DNA from 4 places in the Marinomonas sp. IMCC 4694 genome. Region 4 is predicted to be linked to each of the others. Evidence: predicted binding sites of a transcription regulator. Region 4 holds the regulator's gene; each other region holds the start of a gene.
The links. Region 4 encodes sigma-54, which starts transcription at its own class of promoters, with help from an activator protein. Its sites were predicted from a motif close to TGGCACNNNNNTTGCTNT; they were not measured.
Positions count from the first base shown of each region.

Region 1: FXV75_RS15885 (amino acid ABC transporter substrate-binding protein) is a predicted target of sigma-54. The motif match lies at 1,892-1,909, and genes of this name have one in related genera.
Region 2: glnA (glutamate--ammonia ligase) is a predicted target of sigma-54. The motif match lies at 1,274-1,291, and genes of this name have one in related genera.
Region 3: FXV75_RS12320 (ammonium transporter) is a predicted target of sigma-54. The motif match lies at 1,646-1,663, and genes of this name have one in related genera.

Region 1 covers NZ_VSRV01000001.1:3,451,194-3,454,379, reverse strand. The annotation lists gene FXV75_RS15890 (amino acid ABC transporter permease) at 1-682, opposite strand, end outside; gene FXV75_RS15885 (amino acid ABC transporter substrate-binding protein) at 789-1,811, opposite strand; gene FXV75_RS15880 (IS5 family transposase) at 2,295-3,186, opposite strand, start outside.
Region 2 covers NZ_VSRV01000001.1:439,269-442,454, forward strand. The annotation lists gene glnA (glutamate--ammonia ligase) at 1-1,192, opposite strand, end outside; gene typA (translational GTPase TypA) at 1,877-3,186, shown strand, end outside.
Region 3 covers NZ_VSRV01000001.1:2,718,636-2,721,821, forward strand. The annotation lists gene FXV75_RS12310 (glutathione S-transferase) at 1-137, opposite strand, end outside; gene FXV75_RS12315 (transposase) at 298-1,401, shown strand; gene FXV75_RS12320 (ammonium transporter) at 1,776-2,987, shown strand; gene FXV75_RS12325 (DTW domain-containing protein) at 3,130-3,186, shown strand, end outside.
Region 4 covers NZ_VSRV01000001.1:1,984,871-1,988,056, forward strand. The annotation lists gene lptB (LPS export ABC transporter ATP-binding protein) at 1-572, shown strand, start outside; gene FXV75_RS09060 (RNA polymerase factor sigma-54) at 648-2,120, shown strand; gene FXV75_RS09065 (PTS sugar transporter subunit IIA) at 2,138-2,587, shown strand; gene FXV75_RS09070 (HPr family phosphocarrier protein) at 2,597-2,866, shown strand; gene mgtE (magnesium transporter) at 2,874-3,186, shown strand, end outside.

The sequences.
Region 1 (3,186 bases), 1.5 Mb from region 4:
AAAAGGTAATGACAAAAATAACACCTAAAGAGGTCCAGTAAGCGGGAAACCAAACGCCAGTTCGCGTTTGACGCTTTTTCGCCCACACAATTAAGGCAATGGACGCGACAATCGATAATACAAAACCAGCGATAACCATACCAAATCCGTCTTGAACGATCGGGTTTGGTGAGTAAATGCCACGTTTGTTTAAGAAGAAACCGCCAAATATGAAACTGTTTTTAGGTATGGGTAAGGTTGCAAGCACCGCGAAATACCAGAAAAACATTTGCAACAACAAAGGGATGTTTCGCAGCGTTTCAACATACACAGTCGCTAAGCGCGCTACCAGCCAGTTATTAGATAGACGAGCTAAGCCCATCACAACACCAATAATGGTGGCTAATACGATACCCATAAGGGAAATAACAATCGTATTAATTAAAGCAACAACAAATGCCCGTCCATAGGTGTCGGCTTCAGTGTAGTCAATTAAGTGAATTAAAACGGGAAATCCAGCTGGTTGGTTTAAAAAAGCAAAACCAGTAGAAATACCTTGATTGGCTAGGTTAGCTTGCAAGTTACTAAATAAGTAATAACCCACGAAAACAACCACAGCCAGAAGGATAATTTGAAAAATTAAGGCACGGTTGCCGGCATCGTTCAAAAAGCTTTTATTACTTGAAGTAGTTTTATCGCTCATCTTGTTTCAGGCAATTGAAATGCTCGTCAGATGTGTAAGGGAGGGGAAAAAATTCAGCGGCTCTTTTGAGCCGCTGAATAGATACCCAAGCAGTGTGCTTTAGGTATTAACGTACTGGTGGCGCGTACATAACACCACCTTCAGTCCATAATTTGTTAATACCACGTGGAAGACCTACTGGCGTAGATGGTCCAACGTTACGTTCAAATACTTCGCCGTAGTTACCGACTTGAGCAATGATGTTGTAAGCCCAATCAGCAGAAAGACCAAGTTGCGCACCCATATCACCTTCAGCGCCTAGTAAGCGCTTGATGCCTGGATCATTGGTTTCTTTCTTGATTTGAGCAACGTTTTTAGAAGAAATGCCCATTTCTTCTGCGTTAACTTGAACAAACATCGCCCACGTTACGATGTCTTTCCACTGGTTGTCGCCGTGGCGAACAACAGGACCTAGTGGCTCTTTAGAAATGGTTTCATCCAGGATGATGTGAGCACTTGGATCCGCTAGTTTAGAACGGTGAGCAGCAAGACCAGATTTGTCTGTAGTGAAGACATCACAACGACCAGAAGCATAAGCCGCTAGTGCTTCGTCTGCTTTTTGAACAACAACTGGTACGTAAGACAATTTGTGCTTACGGAAAAAGTCAGCCATGTTCAATTCAGTGGTGGTACCTTGCTCAGTACAAACTGTAGCACCATCAAGATCCATTGCAGATGTCACACCCAGATTTTTACGCGCCATAAAACCTTGACCATCGTAAAAGTTAACTGTGGTGAAGTCTAAGCCTAGAGATGTGTCGCGTGTGTAAGTCCACGTTGTATTACGAGAAAGTACATCGATTTCACCTGATTGCAGTGCCGTGAAACGTTCTTTTGCTGAAAGTGGCGTGAATTTGACTTTTTGCGCATCACCAAAAATTGCGGCAGCAGCAGCACGACAAGCGTCTACATCGATACCAGACCAGTTACCATTTGAGTCCGCGTTAGAGAAGCCTGGAACACCTTGACTTACGCCACATTGAATAAAACCTTTTGCTTGGACATCTTCAAGAGTTGATGCTGCAGCACCTGCGCTGATAGTGGCAGCGATTGCAGCAGTCGTGAATAGTTTACCGACGTTCGATTTCATTATTGAGCCTCCCGGGCATTTTTATATATGTTGTTATCTTACTGGTTTTTTACGCCAAACTTGCTATTTGTAGTCATGTAACAGCAAAGTTAGTGCCAACATTTAATTATTCTTGTTGTGGGTTATATGCAGACGAATCTTCTAAAAGATCATCCCATCCCCCTATAGAATTACTCTTTTGGATAGTAGTCAAGAATAAAGTGTCAACTAGGGTATGTCATTTGATTCATTTTTTACACTTTTTTTGCGCACTAAGGTCACGTAAAAAAAACGAGTTATTCAACGTTGCCATTCTTTAGCCTAGAAAATACAAGGAGAGACCTTTGCATGAGCAGTCGATCTAGCCATATTGCTTGCCAAAGGTCTTTTATAAAAAATTCAATCAACGTCTTTATAGAAAACGGTCAACATCGTTAAAAATCAGTGCTCTTTAACTCATAAAAATGCCCACATAGTCCACTTGGACGGACTTTACTTGCTATCTCAGCATTCTCGTTGGATACGAAACGCCCGTTTTAGGTTGTAAGCCATACAAATTAAACTCACCCTAGCCTGATTGCGAGCCCGTCCTAGATAACGCGCTTTACCTAACCCATAGTGCAATTTCATTATCCCAAAGACATGCTCTACACGGGAACGAATACTGGAAAAATAACGGTTTTGCTTTTCTTGATCCTCGTTAAGAGGTCTATTACGATAAGCTCGATGGATAATGCATTCTTTGACCTTTTTTTGCTTCAATAACCTGCTGTGCTGGGCACTTTTGTACGCACTGTCTGCATACACTTCCCGCTCATGACCAGTGAGTATCGATTCAAATGGAATCGAATCGTGAACATTGCCTGCCGTGAGCATGACTTCTTTGACAAAACCATCCTCATCCACATTTGTATGGGCCTTAAAACCATAGGTGGTTTTACGTTTTCCATCGCTGCTTTGCTTAACGCTATAGCCTGCTTCTGGGTCTTGCGTGTTTTTACCCTCAGCATTCTTACGAGGACGAGCATTCTTCGCTTCTATCACGCTGGCATCTATGATGCTTATCTCACCTTGTTTGATGATCAGACTTTGTTCGGCTAACTGGGCATTGATCTCGGTCATCGCTGCGTCTAGTAATCCGTTTTTCTCTAGCAGATTACGGAAACGCCAAATTGTACTGTGGTCGGGAACGCCTTGATCTAGGCCGACACCGACAAACCGGCGAAATAATAAGTCGCGAGCCAGTGCTTTTTCCAGCGCTGGGTCACTTAGGTTGTGCCATGATTGCAATAACAAAGCTTTAAACATCATCAACGGAGGCCAAGCGCGTTCACCTTTTGTACGGTTGTGAATGTCACAGAATAATCGCTCAATGCAGGACCAATTCAACAAGTCA
Region 2 (3,186 bases), 1.5 Mb from region 4:
CGTAAAGATCTTTGTCAGCGGCATCGCCAGGGTGAATCTTGTTTCTAATACCATCAATACCTGCCATCAACATAGCTGCGAAAGCTAGGTAAGGGTTCGCGGTTGGATCAGGGAAACGTGCTTCAATACGCTTGCCTTTAGGGCTTGCAACGTATGGGATACGAATAGAAGCAGAACGGTTACGCGCAGAGTATGCAAGCATAACAGGAGCTTCGAAATGTGGAACAAGACGCTTGTAAGAGTTAGTTGACGCGTTAGTGAACGCATTCAATGCTTTAGCGTGCTTGATGATACCGCCGATGTAGTAAAGCGCCATTTCAGATAGGCCAGCATACTGATCGCCTGCGAATTGGTTTTCGCCATCTTTCCAGAAAGACTGGTGAACGTGCATGCCAGAACCGTTGTCGCCAACGATAGGTTTAGGCATGAAAGTCGCTGTTTTGCCGTAAGCGTGAGCAACGTTATGTACGCAGTACTTAAGAATTTGAACTTCGTCGGCTTTTTTAACAAGCGTGTTAAATTTAACACCGATTTCGTTTTGTCCGGCCGTCGCTACTTCGTGGTGATGAACTTCGATGACCAAGCCCATAGATTCCATAGCGTTACACATGGCGCCACGAAGATCGTGATGAGAATCGACTGGTGGTACGGGGAAGTAACCGCCTTTAACGAAAGGACGGTGGCCCATGTTGCCGCCTTCGATTTTTTTGTTAGAAGACCAAGCCGCTTCTTCTGCATTGATTTCTACAGAACAGCCTGACATGTCTGTTTTCCAACGAACATCATCAAAAATGAAGAATTCCGGCTCTGGACCGAAAAATGCTGTGTCACCAAGACCCGTTGATTGAAGAAACGCTTCTGCACGTAAAGCAACAGAGCGAGGGTCGCGGTCATAACCTTGCATAGTAGAAGGTTCGATGATGTTACAACGAACAATAACGGTAGACTCTTCAGTGAAAGGGTCAATCACTGCAGTATCGTCTTGTGGCGACATGATCATGTCGGATTCGTTAATGCCCTTCCAGCCAGAAATAGAAGAGCCATCAAACATTTGGCCATTTTCGAAAAATTCTTCATCTACCGTGATAGCTGGAATCGTGACGTGTTGTTCTTTACCTTTAAAGTCAGTAAAGCGAAGGTCAACCCACTTCGCGTCATGCTCAGCAATCAAGGCAAGGGTCTTGTTTGACATAGTTGTTCTCCAGTCGTAGTGAAAGCAAAATTACTTTGGGTTTATAGAGTGCTTTAATATAAAGCGCTATTTGCCGAATATAAAGCACAACTTATGCCAGAATTTTGTGCGGACCAATAAACCTATATATTACAACAAGATAAATTCTCAAATTTTATCTGTGCGCTTTTAGGTGGCTTCAAAAAACGAATATTAAAACGTCAACGCTTTATTTTGGTGCGTATTTTTGGCCTTTTGTTTCTTTTTGGTGCGCTGTGCTGTTTGAGTATCTGATGCTCTTCACCGTAGCGGTGATTTAATGACTGTCCCTTGATTCTTATCATAGCTTGAGAGTATTTGCCGTTTATACTTTTGGGCTTCTTTTAATTCATGGATGGGTAGAATGCTACAATCTTTGCACTGTTTGTCTGTGCAAATGGAAGGCGTGGCGTCGCAGTTTTGGAAGCAGGTAACGCACTCTTAATTGAGTGAAACCGTGCTTTTTAAAAATGCCTCAATGTCTAAACTCTCGATTATCGTATTTTTGTGGACTTTTTTTCCCACTTTAATGGGATCTTCATCAAGATAAGGGTACAATTGCGCGAATTTTACCCCGCACCAAGATCCGAAACGCTTGAAGAGCATGACTGCCCGTATCAAGCGGCGGTACATCTTTTTGCTCACGCTAAACGCAGAGAACTATAAATGTCTAATGATATCAGTAAGTTACGTAACGTGGCCATCATAGCCCACGTTGACCACGGTAAAACCACCCTGGTTGACCAGCTATTAAGCCAATCTGGCACACTAGATCGTAAAGACCAAGGTTCAGAACGGATCATGGATTCCAACGATCAAGAGAAAGAGCGTGGTATCACCATTTTGGCGAAAAACACCTCTATTATGTGGCACGATTACCGTATCAATATCGTAGACACACCTGGACACGCTGACTTCGGTGGTGAAGTTGAACGTGTATTGTCCATGGTTGACTCTGTATTGTTGTTGGTGGACGCCGTTGATGGTCCTATGCCGCAAACGCGTTTCGTAACGTCTAAGGCGTTCGAACGTGGTCTTCGTCCTATTGTTGTTATCAACAAAATTGACCGCCCTGGCGCGCGCCCTGATTGGGTTATGGATCAAGTGTTTGATCTTTTTGATAGCCTTGGCGCGACCGAAGAACAGTTAGACTTCCCTGTAATCTACGCATCGGCTATCAATGGTATTTCTGGTAATGACCCAGAAGCCATGGCCGAAGATATGACACCACTTTATCAAATGATTGTTGACAGTGTGCCTGTGCCAGACGTTGATCCTGAAGGGACTTTCCAGATGCAGGTATCTGCATTGGATTATGACAGCTACGTTGGTGTTATCGGTGTAGGCCGTATTACACGCGGTAGTCTGTCCCCTAACCAGCAAGTCATTGTCAAATCGGCGAATGGTAAAGAGCGTAAAGGCAAAGTGTTAAACGTGAAGGGTTATCACGGTCTAGCGCGTGTTGATACTGATAAAGCGTCTGCGGGCGATATCGTTTGTATCACCGGCATCGATGGTCTAAGTATCTCTGATACTTTGTGTGATCCTACTTGTGTTGAAGCGCTTCCTGCCTTGTCTGTAGATGAGCCAACCGTTAGCATGACTTTCATGGTGAATGACTCACCGTTTGCTGGTAAAGAAGGTAAATACATCACGACTCGTAATATCTCCGATCGTCTTGATCGTGAGCTTATTCACAACGTGGCATTGCGTGTTAAGCAAGGCGAAACACCAGATAAATTCATTGTTTCTGGTCGTGGTGAGCTTCACCTTTCTGTATTGATTGAAAGTATGCGTCGTGAAGGCTTCGAGATGGGGGTTTCTCGTCCTGAAGTGGTTCAAAAAGAAGTCGATGGAAAAATTCATGAACCGTTTGAATTAGTAGTTATCGACGTTGAAGAGCAGCATCAAGGTTCTATCATGGAAGAGCTTGGTTTACGTAAAGCTGAGTTAACGAACATGGAGCCCGATGGTAA
Region 3 (3,186 bases), 730 kb from region 4:
CCCAATGCCAACAAGGCCGCTGGCTTTGATTTCAACGCAACTTCCCGCAAATAAACAGGCACTTTTAATACAGCCAATGTATATCTCGCTCTTATAGCATACGGGCAACGCCTGAACGAATACAGAATAGGCAACACAACCTCTCCTCAAAAAAGTTCAAAATCAGTGCATAACGAGGTAATTGCAAAACTGTCGATATAAGCCATATCTATTCGTGGAATAACGAAAAAAGAGAAGACGTGGGCTGCCGTTTCCGGCGACGATAGCGTTCTCACACAACATCGACATACCCACTCTATGAATGCTACGACGCCCCAACAAATAATGCAACGCTGGCAAATCGTTCAAGGCCAATTGATTCCTGCTTTACACCAAGAAATAGGCTTGTTGACCCCAAAACTTGAAAAACTGATTCATATCTTGGAATGGTCTCGCATCGAAGAGTTTGTGACACGTTTTTCGTATCGGACGGGGCGTCCTCCCCATGAACTCGCTTGGTTAGCCAACGCGTTTGTTGCCAAGGTAGTGCTTGGGCTTACCACCACGGTGCATCTAATAGAACGCCTAAACATGGACAAAGCATTACAGCGAATCTGTGGATTTCCGCTTCATAAGAAACTGCCCTCAGCCTCGACTTTTTCTCGTGCGTTCGAGACGTTTGCCAAAGATAAGTTGGCCGAACGTGCCCACGAGGTGCTGATCAAAATGCACTTTGGAGATCGTCTCATTGGGCATATCAGCCGAGACGGGACGGCGATTAAGGTGAGAGAACGTCCACAAAAGATCGACAAAGTGGACACGGATAAACCTAAGCTTAAAGGGCGGCCCCGCAAGGACAAAGATGAAAACCGCCCGATCAAATTCAATGTGGCACGGCAACGTACCCAATGCCTAGAAGAGATGCTTAAAGAGATCCCGGTTGATTGCCGTCGTGGCACAAAATGCAATGCTCAAGGCTATAAAAACAGCTGGAATGGCTACAAACTGCATCTAGACATTGCAGACTGTGGCGTCCCCATCTCCGCTTTGCTGTCCTCAGCCTCCATGCATGACAGCCGTGCCGCCATCCCTCTGTCTCACATCAGTGCGGCGAGGGTGACCAACCTTTATGATCTGATGGACGCCGCCTACTGCAGTATTGACCTGCATGAGCACAGTAGAGAGTTAGGGCATGTGCCCCTGATAGATCACAACCCCAGAGGGGGCGAGAAAGAAGGATTTGAACCCGCCGATACGGTGCGTTATCGGGAACGTTCGGGCGCAGAACGAGCCAATGGCCGACTCAAGGATGAGTTCGGAGGTCGACACATCTGGGTACGTGGTGAGGTAAAAGTCATGAGTCACCTGATGTTTGGCATTTTAGTACTGAGTGTCGATCAACTGCTTCGACTGCGGCAATAAATCGCAGAAAGATAAGTCATGTATCGAGGATATTGTGCTTCTGGGGTGGTCACAGAACGAGCCGCTATGATCAATAAAGAGAGAAAAGCGATGACGACCTAGTCAAAATAGAAAATGCATAGAAACACATGCTTAACTGAGTAAAAAAACAGCCTCTAAAAGGGCGATAAGTTATCCACAAATGGGTTGGCTATTAGTTTTGCAAGATGCTCTAACAATAAATTCGCTTAAAAAAGCACCAAAATGGAACGATTTTTGCTTGAATAATTAAAGAAAAGGGCTTTGTGAGTATTTAAACCAACATAAAGCCCCAAGTTAGAGCAAAAAACCAAAATAAAACACCATTAAGGTGCAAAAAACATCAGGAGCGACAAGTGACCCCCTTAAACAGTGCAGTGGAAACGCTGGTTTCCAGTTCAAATACGTTATTTATACTGCTTGGCGCCATTATGGTGTTTGCCATGCATGCTGGATTTGCTTTTTTAGAAGTCGGCACAGTACGACATAAAAACCAAGTCAATGCCTTGGTTAAGATTATGACCGATTTTGCCATCTCAGCTTTGGTCTATTTTTTTGTAGGTTATCATATTGCCTATGGCGTTTCTTTTTTCGACAGCGCGGCTGTACTGTCTCAAGAGAACGGTTACAGCTTGGTTAAGTTTTTCTTTTTGATGACGTTTGCCGCTGCCATTCCGGCCATCATTTCAGGAGGCGTAGCCGAACGTGCGAAATTTTACCCTATGCTCATTTCAGCCGCGATGATTGTTGGTGTTGCTTATCCTTTTTTTGAAGGGATTGTCTGGAACGGTAACTACGGCATACAAGATTGGCTCAGTACCGAATTTGGCGCCCCTTTTCATGATTTTGCTGGCTCTGTGGTGGTACATGCCTTTGGCGGCTGGGTCGCACTTGCTGCTATTATTTTACTAGGGACACGTAACGGACGCTTTAGAAACGGTAGGCTCGTGGCATTCGCTCCATCTAATATTCCATTCCTCGCCTTGGGAGCATGGATTCTTTGTATTGGCTGGTTCGGATTCAACGTAATGTCTGCACAAACCCTAGATGGCGTCAGCGGCCTTGTCGCAGTCAATTCTCTGATGGCAATGGTTGGCGGAATCATCACCGCGATGATATTCGGAAAAAATGACCCTGGCTTTATCCACAATGGCCCCTTAGCGGGACTGGTTGCAATCTGTGCAGGGTCCGACATCATGCACCCAATTGGAGCACTTGCAACCGGCGCGCTGGCTGGCGCCATTTTTACGGTGTTATTTACCCTGATTCAGCAGAAATTCAAGCATACTGATGACGTTCTTGGTGTTTGGCCGTTACATGGCGTGTGTGGTGCTTGGGGTGGCATTGCGGCAGGTATTTTTGGGTCTGAGGCAATGGGCGGCTTAGGTGGCGTTAGCCTTGTCTCTCAGTTGATCGGAAGTCTCGCAGGCATGGTTATCGCACTGGTCAGTGGCTTCATTGTTTATGGTCTCGTTAAGTCGGTCAGTGGATTACGCTTAAGTGAAGAAGACGAATTTAATGGTGCCGATTTATCCATCCATAAAATTGGCTCAACAGGCAAAGAATAACGATTTTTTCGCCTTAAAATAAAGTACACGGCGTATTTAAAAACCAGCATGGCATCCCTGCTGGTTTTTTAGTTTGGCTCGTTGCAAACACCCAATACTCGCTTACTTTTGCTACACTGACGTTTTTTAACGCAGGTATCTCATGAACATTTGGCTTTTAACCCACAGTGAAGAAATCAAAAAAACAACGGGCACCGGC
Region 4 (3,186 bases):
TGGTCGCCAATGACGCTGGCGGTATTTTCATTGATGGGCAAGACATCACCCATAACGCCATGCACACACGCGCCCAAAAAGGCATTGGCTACTTACCACAAGAAGCGTCTATTTTTCGCAAAATGTCAGTTGAAAATAACATCTTAGCCATTTTAGAAACCCGTAAAGAACTGAACAAAACGCAACAAAAAGATCGCCTAGAAAGCTTACTTGAGGAGTTTCACATTACCCACATTCGTCATAATTTGGGTATGGCCTTATCCGGTGGTGAAAGGCGTCGTGTTGAAATAGCAAGAGCCGTCGCTATGAACCCAAAGTTCATATTGTTAGACGAACCATTTGCAGGGGTTGACCCCATTTCAGTTGGTGATATTAAGCTCATTATTAAACATCTTCAACAAAGTGGCATTGGTGTGTTGATCACCGATCACAACGTTCGTGAGACACTGGACATTTGCGATAAAGCCTACATTGTGGGTAATGGCTACATTATTGCCTCGGGCGACGCTGAGACGGTGATCAATAACGAACAAGTAAAAAAGGTCTATTTAGGCGACGACTTCCGTCTGTAACCCCTTATCATTGCTGGAGAAAGGGAGTAGTATGCACAACTCGTTCCAATTCACTCAAACAAAAAGAGTTGCTCTATGAAGCAGTCTTTGCAATTAAAACTCGGTCAACAGCTGACCATGACGCCGCAACTGCAACAAGCCATCCGTTTGCTGCAGCTTTCCACGTTAGACCTTAAACAAGAAATACACGAATTCTTAGAGTCAAACCCATTGCTTGAACTGGATGACGACGAACATCATCATGATGCGCCCGCCAGTATCGAATCTAAAAGCGCAGCCGATACCCCCCTTGATGCACCAAGCGAAGAGCCTCGCATCGAATCAGAGTGGACCGAAAGCATTCCGGAAGAGTTGTCCATAGACAGCAGCTGGGATGACACCTACCAAGGATCGTCCGCCGCAATCAGTGACAACAACAGTTACGAAGGAGACGGTGATTTCGAAAGTCGCAACGCCCCTGCTGAGAGCATTCAAGATCACCTGATATGGCAATTAAACCTGACCCATATGTCAGATCGGGACATTGAAATCGCTTACGCTATCATCGAATGCGTTCAGCCGGATGGGTATCTTAGCATCACTCCTGAGGACATTTGGGAATCTTTGGGAGCTGAGCTTGATGATTTAGATATTGAAGAAGTCATCGCAGTACAGCATCGCTTGCAACGTTTCGACCCCGTAGGGGTTTGCTCTATTGATCTACGTGACTGTTTACTGGTGCAATTAGAGGCCTTTAATACGCACCCCTTATACAAAAGCACACATAACCTAATCGATCATTATCTGCCATTATTAGGCAATCGAGATTTTGCACAACTTAGCCGAAAAACCAAACTCAAAGACGAAGCACTTAAAGAGGTTATCAACCTCATTCAGCAACTAAATCCACGACCGGGTTCCGTGATTGACGCTGACGATACTGACTATGTCATTCCAGATGTGTCTGTTAAAAAACGCAATAATACCTGGCAAGTTGAACTTAACAACGACGCCTTACCGCCTGTAAAGATCAATGAAACTTATTCAGCGATGGCCAGCACAGCAGCCACACCAGAAGACGCGAGTTACATTAAAACTTCGCTTCAAGAAGCCAAGTGGTTTATGAAAAGCTTACAAAGCCGCAACGAAACCCTACTAAAAGTCGCCAGCTGCATTGTCAGTCGTCAAATTGATTTTTTTGAACTGGGCGAAGAAGCGATGAAGCCCATGGTTCTACACGATGTTGCCGAAGAAGTAGGCATGCACGAGTCGACCATTTCTCGAGTCACAACACAAAAATACATGCACACGCCCAAAGGTATCTTTGAGCTCAAGTACTTCTTCTCAAGCCACGTTAACACGGCTTCAGGCGGAGAGTGTTCATCCACCGCGATACGAGCTATGATCAAAAAATTAGTCGCTGATGAACCTGCAAAAAAACCGTTAAGCGACAACAAACTGGCCGCAATACTGGCCGGTCAAGGCATACAGGTTGCTAGACGAACTGTGGCAAAATACCGCGAGGCGATGAACATCCCTCCGTCCAACGAACGAAAACGACTGATCTAAACGGAAACCATTTTATCATGTCCTTGAAAGCCTTATTAAAAGCAGATCTTGTTTTAGCGCAACAAGATATTGTGAGCAAAAAACGTGTTCTTGAAACGCTTGCCGACATCGCCTCAAACCGACTTCACTGCAACAACGAAGCCATTTATGACGCGTTGCTTGGACGAGAAAAACTCGGAAGCACAGGGATCGGCAATGGCATTGCCATCCCACACTGTCGACTCGAATCAGCGAACCATACCGCCATTGTCATCATGTCACTGCAAACGGCAATCGATTTTGATTCGATTGATAGAAAACCCGTTGACCTTATTTTTGCGCTGATTGTGCCGCCCAATGAATGCGACCAGCACCTTGCGACCTTAGCACAAATTGCTGAATTAGCTCAGTCTCCCGAATCACTAAAAAAACTGCGTTTGGCTCAGTCAAACGAAGATCTATTTACTGTATTTAGCGCACTACTATAGGAAAAGAGCATGCAGGAAAAGTCCACTACTATTATTAACAAGCTTGGTTTACACGCTCGGGCGGCTGGCAAACTTGTAGAAACAACATCTCGCTTTTCTTGTGACATTACCATCGAGAAAGAAGGGCGAAATGTAGACGGTAAAAGCATCATGGCTATGATGATGCTAGCGGCAGGCAAAGGCACAGACATAATTATTAAGACGAACGGTGACGATGAAGAAGACGCCCTTAATGCTGTTATTGAATTGATTCACAATCGCTTTGGGGAAGACGAGTAGCACCACTATGTCAGAGCAAAGCACGCTTAATCACCTTCAGACCGTCACCGAATCGCTTGAATCCGGTGCCACGATGCAGATCCGTTATTTGCTTAACGGCGCTTTGCCTGCGCAAGATGTTGCTCGGTTATTAGAATCTTCCCCGCCCAAAGAGCGCAAACTGCTCTGGGAATTGATAGAAGCCAAAAACGAAGGCGAAGTACTGCAATATCTGAGTGAAGATATTGGTGTCCAGTTCATGAAGAACATGGACACAGAACGACTTATTGCCGTTTCTGAACACTTCGAAAGCGATGATCTCGCCGATTTACTTCAACATT